One region of the Oricola indica genome, then DNA from elsewhere that is predicted to be linked to it. Evidence: predicted binding sites of a transcription regulator. Region 1 holds the regulator's gene; each other region holds the start of a gene.

Region 1 (4,278 bases):
GCTGGGCGTCGGCGCGTCGAAGATGCAATCCGTCTTCCACCATGTGCTTCCGCTCGCCATGCCGGGCATCCTGACGGGAACGATCATCGGACTGGCGCAGGCACTTGGCGAAACCGCGCCGTTGCTGCTGATCGGCATGGTCGGCTTCGTGGCGCGCGGCTACCCGGACAGCTTCCTCACCGGTTTCACCGAGGCCAACTCGGCCATGCCTGCCCAGATTTACACCTGGGCGGCCCGCGCCGATGCGAGTTTCTACGAAAAAGCATGGGGCGGGATCATCGTCCTGTTATTGTTCCTCATGACCATGAACATCATTGCCATCATTCTGCGCCGCCGCTTCGAGCGCCGCTGGTAAGGAGAAAGACCATGAAAACGATGCTGACCGAAGCGGACAACACAGTCGCGACCGTGCCGGCCGCCGGCCCGAAAGACACAAAGATCAAGGCTCGCAAGGTGCAGGTCTATTACGGCGACACCCACGCGATCAAAGATGTCGATGTCGATCTCGAGGACAAGGCCGTCACCGCCTTCATCGGCCCGTCGGGCTGCGGCAAGTCGACCTTCCTGCGCTGCCTGAACAGGATGAACGACACGATCGACGTGGCGCGCGTCGAAGGCGAGATCACGATCGACGACGAGGACATTTACGACAAGAAGGTGGACCCCGTTCAGCTTCGCGCCAAGGTCGGCATGGTGTTCCAGAAGCCGAACCCGTTCCCGAAATCGATCTATGACAATGTTGCCTACGGCCCGCGCATTCACGGGCTCGCAAAGTCCAAGGCCGATCTCGACGTGATCGTCGAGAAATCGCTGCGCCGCGGTGCGATCTGGGACGAGGTCAAGGACCGCCTGACCGCACCCGGCACCGGTCTTTCCGGCGGCCAGCAGCAGCGTCTGTGCATTGCGCGCGCTGTCGCCACCGAACCGGAAGTCCTCCTGATGGACGAACCCTGCTCGGCTCTCGATCCGATTGCGACCGCAAAGGTCGAGGAACTGATCGACGAACTGCGCGAGAGCTACACCATCGTCATCGTAACGCACTCCATGCAGCAGGCAGCCCGCGTGTCGCAGCGCACGGCGATGTTCCACCTCGGAGAGCTCGTCGAGTTTGGTGATACGAAGGAGATCTTCACCAACCCGACCGAAAAACGCACACAGGACTACATCACCGGCCGGTTCGGGTAATTCCCGGCTCGGGTGGTGAAACAGCGATAACGAAACAAGGGAAGGACAGTCCGATGGTGCCAACGAGCCATACGGTGACCGCTTTCGACGAGGACATGAAATTCCTCGCCCACAAGATTGCCGAAATGGGCGGTCTTGCCGAGCGCATGGTGGAAAGCTCCATCCGCGCGCTTATCAAGTCGGACATTCCGCTCGCGCAGAAGGTCATCACCGACGATCTCGTTCTCGACGAGGCCCAGGCGACGCTCGACGACAAGGTCGTGCAGATCATCGCACAGCGCCAGCCCGTCGCCAGCGACCTGCGGGAGGTCTTCTCGACCATTCGTATCGCCAGCGACCTCGAGCGTATCGGCGACCTAGCCAAGAACATCGCCAAACGCGTTGTCGCGATTTCCGAGCGCGGTCATTCCGTCAATCTGGTCCGCGGCATCGACCATATCGGCGATCTCGCCCTGGCCCAGCTCAAGGAAGTGCTCGACGCTTTCGGCTCGCGCTCGGTCACGCGCATCAACATGGTCCGCGACCGCGATGACGAGATCGACGCGATGTACACGTCGCTGTTCCGCGAACTCCTCACCTACATGATGGAGGATCCGCGCAACATCACGACCTGCACGCATCTGCTGTTCTGCGCCAAGAACATCGAGCGCATCGGCGATCACGCCACCAACATCGCGGAATCCGTCTATTACATCGTGACGGGCGAGCATCTGTCCGCCTTTCGCCCGAAAGAAGACAAGACGCACAAAATCGTCGTGGATCAGCCCGACGCTTGATGCATGGGAGCATAGGCATGGGCAATCAGCCAAAGGTGATGGTTGTCGAGGATGAAGAAGCGCTTAGCGTTCTGCTGAAGTACAATCTGGAATCGGAAGGATACCGGGTCGACGCGGAACTGCGCGGCGACGAGGCCGAGATAGCGCTCCGTGAATCCGTGCCCGATCTCTTGATACTCGACTGGATGTTGCCGGGTCTCAGCGGCATCGAATTGTGCCGTCGGCTGCGTGCGCGGCCAGAGACGCAGCGCCTGCCGATCATCATGCTCACCGCGCGCGGCGAGGAAAGCGAGCGTATTCGCGGGCTTTCGACCGGTGCGGACGACTATGTCGTCAAGCCATTCTCGACGCCCGAACTGATGGCGCGGGTCAAGGCCATGTTGCGCCGCGCCCGCCCGGAAATCGTCGCCAGCGTGCTCAAGGTCGGGGAACTCGAACTCGACCGCGAGACCCATCGCGTCTATCGCAACGGGCGCGAGATCAAGCTCGGACCGACGGAATTCCGCCTTCTGGAGTTCTTCCTGCAGGCCCCTGGCCGGGTGTTCTCGCGCGCGCAACTGCTCGATGGCGTGTGGGGCGAGGACATCTATGTCGACGATCGCACCGTTGACGTACATATCGGTCGCCTGCGCAAATCCATCAATATCGGAAAGATGAGGGATCCGATCCGCACGGTTCGCGGGGCAGGCTATTCGCTGGAAGCGGTCTGACGCCCGCCAATTCCGTAACAAAAAGGGCGGCCATTGGCCGCCCTTTTTCTTTTCCTGATGTCCTCTCGCTCAGCGCGAGCGCTTGCGCTCGGATGTCGGCTGGAAGGCGAGTTTCGCGTGGTATTTGCAATAGGGCGAGGATTCCTCGGACTGGTGTCCGCAGAAATGGAAGTCTTCCGACAACGGATCGCCCTGCGGCCACTTGCAGGTGTTCTCATTGAGCTCGACCAGCGTCAGGTTCTTCGAGATCGGAACGACGACGTCCTCGATCGGACGGCGGTCGGCTTCCGCGAAGGCCACTGTGCTGACTTCGTTCTTCATCACCGTCGCGCCGACGGCATGCGTAACCGTCGTGAGGGTGCGTCCGCCGGCACCACCGCCGCCGCCGCCACCGCCGGAATAACCGCCGCCCCGTGGCGTGGAGGCCCGCGGCGCAACGCTGCGCTTGGTCTTGGGTGCGCCCGAGGAAACCGATTTCGCCCGGCCGGACAATTTCAGCCGGTGGACCTTGCCGATCACGGCATTGCGGCTCACGCCGCCGAGTTGTGCGGCGATCTGGCTGGCGCTCAGGCCGTCGGCCCATAGCTTCTTCAACATTTCGACGCGTTCGTCAGTCCAGCTCACTTCCGTCTCTCCATCCAATGACTGTGCGCAGAATCCTTCTCCGTGGCTCGGTTTTTCCAAGAAAAACCGGCACCCGAACGCGAAACTTGGGAGTAAACTCTGCGTGGTTGGCCCCGCTTGAAAGGAAACTACTATGGCCGCTGACTCGCTGACAAGAGTCGCCGGACATCCGTGAATCCGATTTCGCGGTTTTCAACAACTTGCATTTTTTATCTTGCCGACGCCCCCCGGAGACGCGGAATCTCCAGCCCGATTGACGCAAGCGCGGTCTGATCTTAAAACCGGAATGCCGCCGGAACAGGCGGCTTTTTTCGTTTGCACACCATGCGGGGCAATCAAATGACGCAACCATCGCCGCTGTTCGAGACCTATGCGCGGGCCGACATCGCCTTCGATCACGGAGAAGGCTCCTGGATCGTGGACACGCGCGGCGAGCGATATCTCGATTTCGGCGGCGGCATCGCCGTCAGCGCGCTCGGTCATGCGCATCCGCATCTGGTGGAGACACTGCGCGAGCAGGCCGGGAAGCTCTGGCATACCTCCAATCTCTACGAGGTGCCGGAACAGCGCCGGCTCGCCCAGCGCCTCGTCGACGCGACCTTTGCCGACAAGGTCTTTTTCACCAATTCCGGCGCCGAGGCGCTTGAATGCGCCATCAAGACGGCGCGGCGCTATCACTATGCCAAGGGGCATCCCGAGCGCTTCCGCATCATCACCTTCGAGGGCGCCTTTCACGGCCGGACGCTGGCGACCATCGCCGCCGGCGGTCAGCCGAAATATCTCGAGGGCTTCGGTCCCAAGGTCGAAGGTTTCGACCAGGTGCCCTTCGACGACATGGACGCCCTGAAGGCGGCGATCACGGACGAGACCGCGGCGCTGCTCATCGAGCCCGTGCAGGGCGAGGGCGGCATCCGTCCGGTCGCGCTGAGCTTCCTGCGCGATTTGCGCGCGCTCTGCGACGACAAGGGCCTGCTGCTGATCTT
Region 2 (4,278 bases), 3.8 Mb from region 1:
CGGCCCTGATCGGTGCTGATGTGGCGACGGTTCCGCCCGCGACGCTGAAGGCGCTGGTCAAGCACACCCTGACGGACAAGGGCATCGAGGCCTTCATGGCCGACTGGGCGAAGACCGGCCAGTCCATCGCCTGACCCGCGGAGGCTTCGGCCTCCGCCTTTCATCAGACCTCGAGACGCGCGACCAGCGTTCGCAACAGCTGCTCGCGATGCGCCGACGTTCCCGTTGCCGGGTCGATGACCGTCTCCGCGATCGCCAGAAGCTGTCCGCGTTCGGCGGGCGTCAGCGTTTGCTTGAGATAGGGCGCGACATGACGCAACGCGGTGCTGGCTTCGGCGCATTGGCCGGCCGCCCACTTGCCATAGATCACCGCCTCGTCAACCAGGGCCGGACTGCCGGCGACCGGCAACAGCGTCTCGCGCAATCGATGCTCAGCCGTGTCGTCGAACACGCCCTGGTCCTGCGCCATCGCGATGACCACGGTCGCCGCGCCGACGACGGGATCGTCAATGGCCGCGAAAGGGCTTTCCGCGGCGCGATTGCGGAATCTGCGTCTCTTCGCCGCGCCATGGGCGCGCCCCGCCGCATCGGCGATAGTGCGAACCGCAACCCCCGCCGCCCTGAGGCGATACCACCAGAAAAGGCCTGCGCCGAGCAGACCGAGAAGTGTAATGACGACGTGCATCCGGTTTTCCTCCGGCTGAGAACGGGATTTGCGCCCAGCCTTGCGTGGAAAACGGGAACGGGTCTGTGCGCGAGCGCACATGCGGCCCCGGCGGCTATCGGTCTGAAATGATGGAAGCGCCCGCCGAGACGGAGGGTATCAGCCGGCGAATTCGGCTTCGGCGTCGTCGCGCAGAACATGTTCGCAATGGTTTTGCATGCGAACCGTCAGGTCCTGAACGTCGCCTTCCAGCATGTCGGGTTCGATCGGCTTGCCGATCGTCATGCGGAAGTTCTGGCCCTTCTTGTTGAGCAGCTCGTGGAACACCGTCATGTCCCGCAATTCGGGCGTGCGATGCGACAGCAGGTAGAAGAGCTTCGAATTGCGCGAACTCATATGCATCGGGATCACCGGCACATTGTAGCGCTTGGCCATGTGCACGCCGGTCGCCTGCCACGCGCGCTCATGCAGCCCGCCCTTCGCCCAATAGGCGATGCGGCCCGAGGGAAACAGGATGATCGCCCGGCCGTCCGAGAAGGCCCGGCTGGTGCGCACCAGCGTCTCGCGGCTTTTCGCATGCGATTTCTCGGTGGTCCGCCATTCGACCGGGATGATGATTTCCGACAGACGCTGGTTGACCCGGATCGCGTCGCGATTGGCGAAGAAGACGAGATCGGGACGCGTGTCCTTGATCATGTCGTAAACGGCGACGCCATCGGCAATGCCTGTCGGATGGTTCGAGACGAGGATGAACGCGCCTTCGGAGGGAAGGTTTTCCTTGCCCTCGACGGTGACATCGAGCTCCAGCATTCGGCTGACATATTCGAAACACTCGATGCCGCTGAGCTCCGCGACCTCGTCGGCCATGCGAACGGCCTGATCGTAATAGAGGACCTTGTAGAGCGCCGGCCGGATCAGCGGCCACATCGGATGCTTGATCAGCGTCTGGCCACGCTCCTCGATCAGCTGATCCACGATGTGGCGGTCTTTCAGCACACGGGAATCCGCCCGACCCGTCACGATGTCGGAGAAAGTCGAAGATGCGCTCTGGAATTCCATGGCCATGTGTCCGGTGGGCGTCGTCGCCGTCCTCTCACCGATTTGTATATCGATAGTATGACACATCCGCCAATACAGTGAAGCGTCACGCTGCGACATATTATGCCACAGCGTGAATTTCAAAGAAATAATAGTGCGTTAACGACGGTAACGTCAGCTGCCGGCTTTTTCGACCCCGCGAAAGGCCTGCGCGCCCCACAGCTCTCTCACACGCGCATCGCGGCCGCATCCCTTGCGGTAGCCCTTGTAGGCCTTGGCGCGGGTGACGATTCCGAATCGGCTCAGCACCTTCTCCTGGCTGAGATAATAGTCCTGATGGTAATCCTCGGCCTTCCAGAAGGTCGCAGGCCCCTCGACCGGCGTCACGACCGGCTTCCCGAGCGTCTCCTGCGCGTCGGCGATCGCCTCGCGGGCCGCTTCCGCCTCCTCGCTGGTGCCCGCATGGATCGCGGTCGTGTAGCTGTGGCCGCGGTCGCAGAACTGTCCGCCGGCATCGGTCGGGTCGATGGTGCGAAGGAAATTCGTCACCAGTGTGCGATAATCCGTCCTGGTGTCGTCGTAATCGACCTTGACGACCTCGCGGTGCTTGCCGTGGTCGCGGTAGGTCGGATTGTCCATCTCGCCGCCCGCATAGCCCGACGTCGTCGCGACGACGCCCTCCATATGGTCGAAATCGCTTTCAACGCACCAGAAACAACCACCGGCGACAACCAGGGATTTGGTTTCGGCGGAAGCAGGCATGGCGGTCAGGGCCGTTGCGGCCAGCGACAGCGCAGCAATCGTCTTTTTGAGCAAGGTCATCGGATGTCCTCCGTTCGTGTTCCTGCATCCTCACATGGAGCACCCATTTCACAATGCCGACCCCGCGCCCAATCAGATTTGAACACGCTTGCGTGAGCAATATTTTTGATCGCGGCTTGAACCGAAGGCCGGGTACAGCAGTTAGACTCCCGAATTCACAAAAGGAGACCAACATGAAACGCCATGCTTCAGCCGTCTGGGAAGGCAATCTTCAGGAGGGCAAAGGTCGCCTGACGACGCAGAGCGGCGCGCTCAACGACAAGCGCTACGACTTCCGCACCCGTTTCGAGGATGAGGACGGCACAGCCGGCACCAATCCGGAAGAACTGATCGCCGCGGCACATGCCGGGTGCTTCGCAATGCAGCTGTCGCATTTCCTCGCGGAAAACGGCACGCCGGCAGACAAGCTCGAGGCGAAAGCAACCGTGGAAGTGGTGCCCGGCGAGGGTATCAAGGGCAGCGCGCTGGTGCTCGAGGCCTCCGTCCCGGGCATCGAGGACGAAACCTTCCAGGAACTTGCGACCAAGGCCAAGGAAGGCTGCCCCGTTTCCGGTGCGCTGGCGGCGATCACCATCACGCTGGACGCGAAGCTGGTCTGAGCGTTACTCGCCCATGGCGTCGAAGGCGGACAACGCCTCGGCGCCATAAATCATCGACGGGCCACCGCCCATATAGAGCGCCACGGCGATCGTCTCGATCACCTCTTCGCGGGAAGCGCCATGTTTTTTCGCGGCCTTGGCGTGGAACGCGAGACAGCCGTCGCAACGCGCGGTGATGCCGATGGCGAGCGCGATGAGTTCCTTGGTTTTCGAATCGAGTGCGCCCGGCTTGATCGCCGCCTGCGCCAGAGCGCTGAAGCCCTTCGCGGGCTCCGGCATCGCCTTGCGCAGTTCCGCCATGCGCTGGTTGGTCTGATCGGTGAATGCAACCCAGTCTGTCTCGGCCATATGCCATTCCTTTCATTTTTCCGGACGTCCTATCGCGGAAACGGCGATGGCGAGTTGATGCGGGTCAAGGAGATATGTCGCGCCATCCTCGTCCCCCATCGCGGGCCAGAACTGTTCGGGAGGAACGGCGATCTCCTTCCTGGCAAGAGGAAGGGGCGGCTACTCAAGAAAGTGCCCATGCCGATCAGCCGATTTTGAAATCCTCAGACCATTCCACGGCTAGGCGCGTAGGGCGGAACGGCGGCGAGGATGTCAGCAGCAGCGGCGCGGGCGCGCGCTTCCTGCAACCCGGACGGCGCCGCATGACCGCCCAGCAGGGAAACGAGCATGTCGGTTCCGACGAGCCGGTCGAAGAAAGCGGCGGCGAGGCGGTTTCGCTTCTCCGCGCCAAGGCTCCGCGTCTCCTCCCGAAATGCGAGGAAGGCGGCCACCGCATCGCGATGCGTGCCGATCAGGGCGTGCCATGTCCTGTCCGCGAGATCGGGAAAGCGGTCCGTCTCGACTGTGACGGCGCGAAGAAGAGCGACAGTCTCCCTGTCGCCCAGCAGCGCCTGGAACCGCATGGCGCGGGCCTGCAGCGCCTCGCCGAGCGGCTGCGTCAACCCGGCGCCCGGGTCGATCCACCCCGCCTCGACGGCTCGATCGCAGGCCTGCACAACGACCGCGCGGAACAAATCGTCCTTGTCGTCGGCGTGACGATAGAGCGTCATGATCGACACTTTTGCATCCGCCGCGACGGCCTCCATCGTGGTCCCGTCGAAGCCATGCGCCATGAATTGCCGATGCGCGGCGTCAAGAATCGCGGCG
Region 3 (4,278 bases), 3.2 Mb from region 1:
TTATGTGCACAGCCACCTGACGTTCGATTACATGGCGGCGCGTTCCACGCGCACCGCACTTGACGCCCATGTCGAGGGAGTGGGCGTCTGCCGGGATTTCGCCCATCTCGCCATCGCCTTCTGCCGGTGCATGAATATCCCGGCACGCTATGTGAACGGACATCTCGGCGATATCGGCGTTCCGATTCTCGACCCGATGGATTTCTCCGCCTGGATGGAAGTTTATCTCGGCGGCGAATGGGTGACGTTCGACCCGCGCAACAATATACCGCGCATTGGCCGGGTGGTGGTGGCACGGGGGCGTGACGCGGCCGACGTGCCGCTGATCAACTCCTTCGGCCCGCACGTGTTGAAGTCGTTCCGGGTCTGGACCTACGACGTGACGGGATTGTAGCAGACGAGAAAAAGCCGGAGCGTCGCCGCCCCGGCTTTCCCGATCGGCCTTGGGAGGCGTCGATTACATGGCGCCGAGGCGCAGGAAGAGTGTCTCGCCGTTCGAATCGTCGATGCCGTCATTGTCGGTCACGGCAAATCCATTGCCGGCGGCATCGATGGCGAAGCCTTCGATCTTGTCGACGACGTAACCGCCGGTCGATTTCAGATCCGGGATGAAGTCGTGAACTTCTTCCTTGGAGACGAGCGGCAACTCGCCGCCGAGCGGGGCCGGCGTCATTTCGGACAGCGGTACGCGGAAGAGCTTCTTCAGCTTTGCGGCCTGACCGATCTGGTTGTCGCGCTCGACGATGTAGGCGAAGTCACCATTGGCGGTGATCTCCGACAGGCCGACCCAGCCGGCGCCCTTTTTCTCGAGCGGGTAGCGCACCGCGCCCCATTCCCCGGTGTCTGTGTTGTAGGAAACGAGCTTGACCTGACCGGCCTCGTCGTCGGCCCATTCACGCTGGATGGCGATCCAGAGCGTTTCGCCGATGCGGGTGACGCCTTCGGAACCGAAGCGCTTCTCGACGGCCAGAAGTTCCGGCGGGAAGGCGACCTGCTTCTTGATCTCGCCCTCGGCGTTGACGTGGTAGAGGGCATGCGGGATCAGGCGGTCGGTACGGCCTTCCGATGCGATCCAGAAGCCGCCTTCGCCGTCCGTGGTTATCCCTTCCTGATCGAAGAGCTGGGCCGGCGCGCCGTTGCGGGTAACGCGGGTGGCCTTGGTGATCTTCGCAGGTGTCTGGTTGGCGTCGATGGTGAAGATCGTCGGCTGCATCGAATAGAAGCTGTCATTGACGCCATAAAGGATGCCTGCCTGCTCCTCGTCCGCGACAAGACCCGACATGGCGCCCCAACCGATCGGACGATCACCGTCCATGCCTGAAACGAGCATCGGATAGGCCGCTTCGCCTTCGTCATAGGAATAAATGGTGACATGCGAACGCACGCCGCCATCGTCGATCAGATCGGCCTCGTTGGCGACGGCGAACAGGTTGCGGCCGGGAATGGCGACTGCGCCTTCCGGGGCGAGCGCCGTCGGCAGGAGCTGCTTGAACGCGGGCTCCGCGCCGGTGTCTTCATAAACGCCGACCACGGAACCGCGCTCGGAAAGAAGGAAGATGAAGGCCTTGTCGCCGAAGGTGCCGACTTCCATGCCTTCGGGCTCTGCGCCCTTGTTGCCGGAGCGCTTCTCCGGATAGTGGCCGGCCATGGCGACCTCGTATTCGAAGGAGAGACCGCTTTCATAGAGGACTTCGCCTTCCTTCGAGAAGATGGTGAAGCCGCGCGATCCGCCCTTCCAGTCGCCCTCATTGGCGATGACGAAGCGGTCATTGTCGAGCCACTGCACGGCATCCGGCTCGCGCGGGACAGCGGTGAGCTTGTCGTCGAAGGTCAGCGCGCCTTCTTCCGCGGTATCGACATTGTCGAGATCGACAGTACCTGCGGAGAAATGCGAGAGGATTTCACCCGTCTTGCCATCCACGACGGCGAGGTAGTTGTTCTCCTGCATCGTGACGACGATTTCGCCTGCATCGTTGAAATCGACGAATTCCGGCTCCGGATCCTCCGGCGCGATATCGGCGATACCGGTCATATCGACTATCTTCAGGCTGTCGCAGTCCAGTGCTCCATTCGAAGCCGAAACGATGGCGAGGCTGCCGGCCGGCATCTGCGGAAGACCGCCGTCGCCAGCATCTTCATCGCGCTCGTTCTCGATCGCAACCGCGACCATGGAACCGTCTTTCGACAGCGCGACGGAGTCGGGCTGGCCGCCGAGGTCGCAGCTCTGTTCGATCTCCCCCGATTCCAGATTGACGGAGAGGAGGGCGCCGGACGGCGCGGTGTAGCTTTCCGATGTGTTCAGGCCGACAAAGGCGTGGCCGGACTGGATGACGAGGGATGTCGGCTCGCCGTCGAGCTTGACATATCCGCCGGGCGCCGGATTGGCGGGGTCCGAGATGTCGATCATTCCGATGCCGCCGAAGGGGCTGTCGGAATAGACCAGGGTCATGCCGTCTTCGGTGACGTAGATGATCTCCGAGGAGGTCTCCGATGCCGGGTCGGCATCCGCCGGAAGGTTGGTGTTGACCGGGAAAGACGCGACGCGGTTGAAAACCGGATCAGCGGATGCGGCGGTGGCGGCGAACAGCGCGGCGAGCGCCGTACCCGTGGCCAGCAGTCTGGTTTGTTTGGACATGCCTCAGCTCCCTGAGATTGCGTGGAATCGGTAAAACGGACGCGGAATCGGCCCGGCAATCGACGCGCGACTTGTTGGCGAGGCGCATGACAGCGCCATGACGGGATGACGAAGAAATGATGACAGCTTTCGCGCTCCGCTTAGCGCGCCGTTAACGACGTTGGGATTCGCGATGAGGGCGTTAAGTGTCTGTCAAAAGCGCGATTGTTACGAGTTCGGGGAGCGTCTGTCGCCACGGCAGGGCATGATGCCGATCGCTCTCCCGGCCGGGCCGGATGTCGCGCGCCGCCGCAGCGGACGCGCCAACGCCATCAACAACAAGTCGTCAAGACGGACCGGCCAATCGCGGACCGCGCCATTGGCCTGTCGGATGAATTCGCATGGGTCGGCACAGCAAGCGTGACTACATTGCAGGAGGGGGAACCGGGCTGCGCGCGACAGGCGCGGGCTCGAAATCCGGTAATGCCCCGGAGGTGGAGATGCGCCATGCGCTGGCTGCATCCTACCAGTCGATGTTCGCTGCGATCCTTCTGCCGATCTCGGTCTATTTCGCCCTGACCGTTTTCTATCACCTGTTCATTGCGGATGCCGCCGGCCATGCATTCTTGTCGGTTTCCTCGGCACTGATCGCGATGGCTTTCCTCGCGATGGGCCTTGATGTTCGTCGGCGGGCCCTGAGCTATCGCGAACTGGAATTTTTTGGCTTCGCCTTTTTCGCGCTGATCAATCTCAAGGCGGCGGCCAACAACTTCGTGCAGCTGGAGCCGGCTAAGCTCTTCTTTTTCATGCTGCCCATGCTGATTGTCGCCATCTTCGGTATCAGCACACGGCTTGTTGTCACCGCGATCCTGTCGTCGGTCGCCACCATGCTGGCTTTCGCGAGCCAGGCAGGCGGCGACATGCTCTTGCAAGCCTCGATGATCGCGCTTGCCGGCTCGCTCGCGGGCTATTGCATCTCGACACTCACACGCGGGGCGATATCGCGTGAGATCCGGGCGCGCATGACCGCCGAGACGCTGCGGCAGACGGCCGAGGCGCAGGCTGACCAGGACATGCTGACCGAATTGCCGAACCGCCGGAATTTCTTCAGGCGCCTTCGAGAGAGGCTCGAACGTGGTCGTGCCGGTGGCGAGGAGTTCGTGCTGGGCGTCGTCGATCTGGATGGCTTCAAATCGATCAACGACAGTTACGGCCACACAGTCGGCGACCTTTTGCTGATCGAGGTTGCCGCGAGGCTTCGTGACACCGGAGGCGGGAACGGGCTGGTCTCGCGGCTCGGCGGCGATGAGTTCGCGATCCTGATCGACGGCGCGCGAAACGATGAGCAGTTGCATGGGCATGGCGACACGATCCGGGAAAGCATTGCCAGCCCTTACCTGATTTCGGGCATAGAATTTTCCGTCTCCGCGTCGGTGGGATTCGTTCGCTCGACGATCGCCGATCTCGATGAAACGGGCCTGATCGAGCGGGCCGACTTCGCCATGTTCCGCGCCAAGGCAAACGGCAGCGGCACGGTCATCTTCTCGCATGAGCACGAAGAGGATCTGGAGCAGATCGGCCGCGTGGAGCAGGCATTGCGGTCCAGCGACAAGGAAGCGGAAATGTCCGTCGTCTTCCAGCCGCAGGTGGATATCGCCTCCGGT

What was found. Region 1 encodes PhoB, which activates phosphate uptake and scavenging genes when phosphate is short. Its sites were predicted from a motif close to TGTCATNNANCTGTCAT; they were not measured.
Region 2: the regulator PhoB is predicted to act here: its motif matches at 1,770-1,786, upstream of ACQK2M_RS04090 (1-acyl-sn-glycerol-3-phosphate acyltransferase).
Region 3: the regulator PhoB is predicted to act here: its motif matches at 2,722-2,738, upstream of ACQK2M_RS07050 (esterase-like activity of phytase family protein).

What each region holds. Positions count from the first base shown of each region.
Region 1 covers NZ_OZ245747.1:4,587,670-4,591,947, reverse strand. Annotated here, with positions in the region: gene pstA (phosphate ABC transporter permease PstA) at 1-355, shown strand, start outside; gene pstB (phosphate ABC transporter ATP-binding protein PstB) at 376-1,185, shown strand; gene phoU (phosphate signaling complex protein PhoU) at 1,242-1,961, shown strand; gene phoB (phosphate regulon transcriptional regulator PhoB) at 1,979-2,671, shown strand; gene ACQK2M_RS22720 (GcrA family cell cycle regulator) at 2,741-3,295, opposite strand; gene ACQK2M_RS22715 (aspartate aminotransferase family protein) at 3,635-4,278, shown strand, end outside.
Region 2 covers NZ_OZ245747.1:774,973-779,250, reverse strand. Annotated here, with positions in the region: gene fsa (fructose-6-phosphate aldolase) at 1-134, shown strand, start outside; gene ACQK2M_RS04095 (hypothetical protein) at 164-685, opposite strand; gene ACQK2M_RS04090 (1-acyl-sn-glycerol-3-phosphate acyltransferase) at 824-1,723, opposite strand; gene msrA (peptide-methionine (S)-S-oxide reductase MsrA) at 1,877-2,524, opposite strand; gene ACQK2M_RS04080 (OsmC family protein) at 2,698-3,123, shown strand; gene ACQK2M_RS04075 (carboxymuconolactone decarboxylase family protein) at 3,127-3,471, opposite strand; gene ACQK2M_RS04070 (TetR/AcrR family transcriptional regulator) at 3,675-4,278, opposite strand, start outside.
Region 3 covers NZ_OZ245747.1:1,382,126-1,386,403, forward strand. Annotated here, with positions in the region: gene ACQK2M_RS07045 (transglutaminase-like domain-containing protein) at 1-394, shown strand, start outside; gene ACQK2M_RS07050 (esterase-like activity of phytase family protein) at 458-2,635, opposite strand; gene ACQK2M_RS07055 (putative bifunctional diguanylate cyclase/phosphodiesterase) at 3,016-4,278, shown strand, end outside.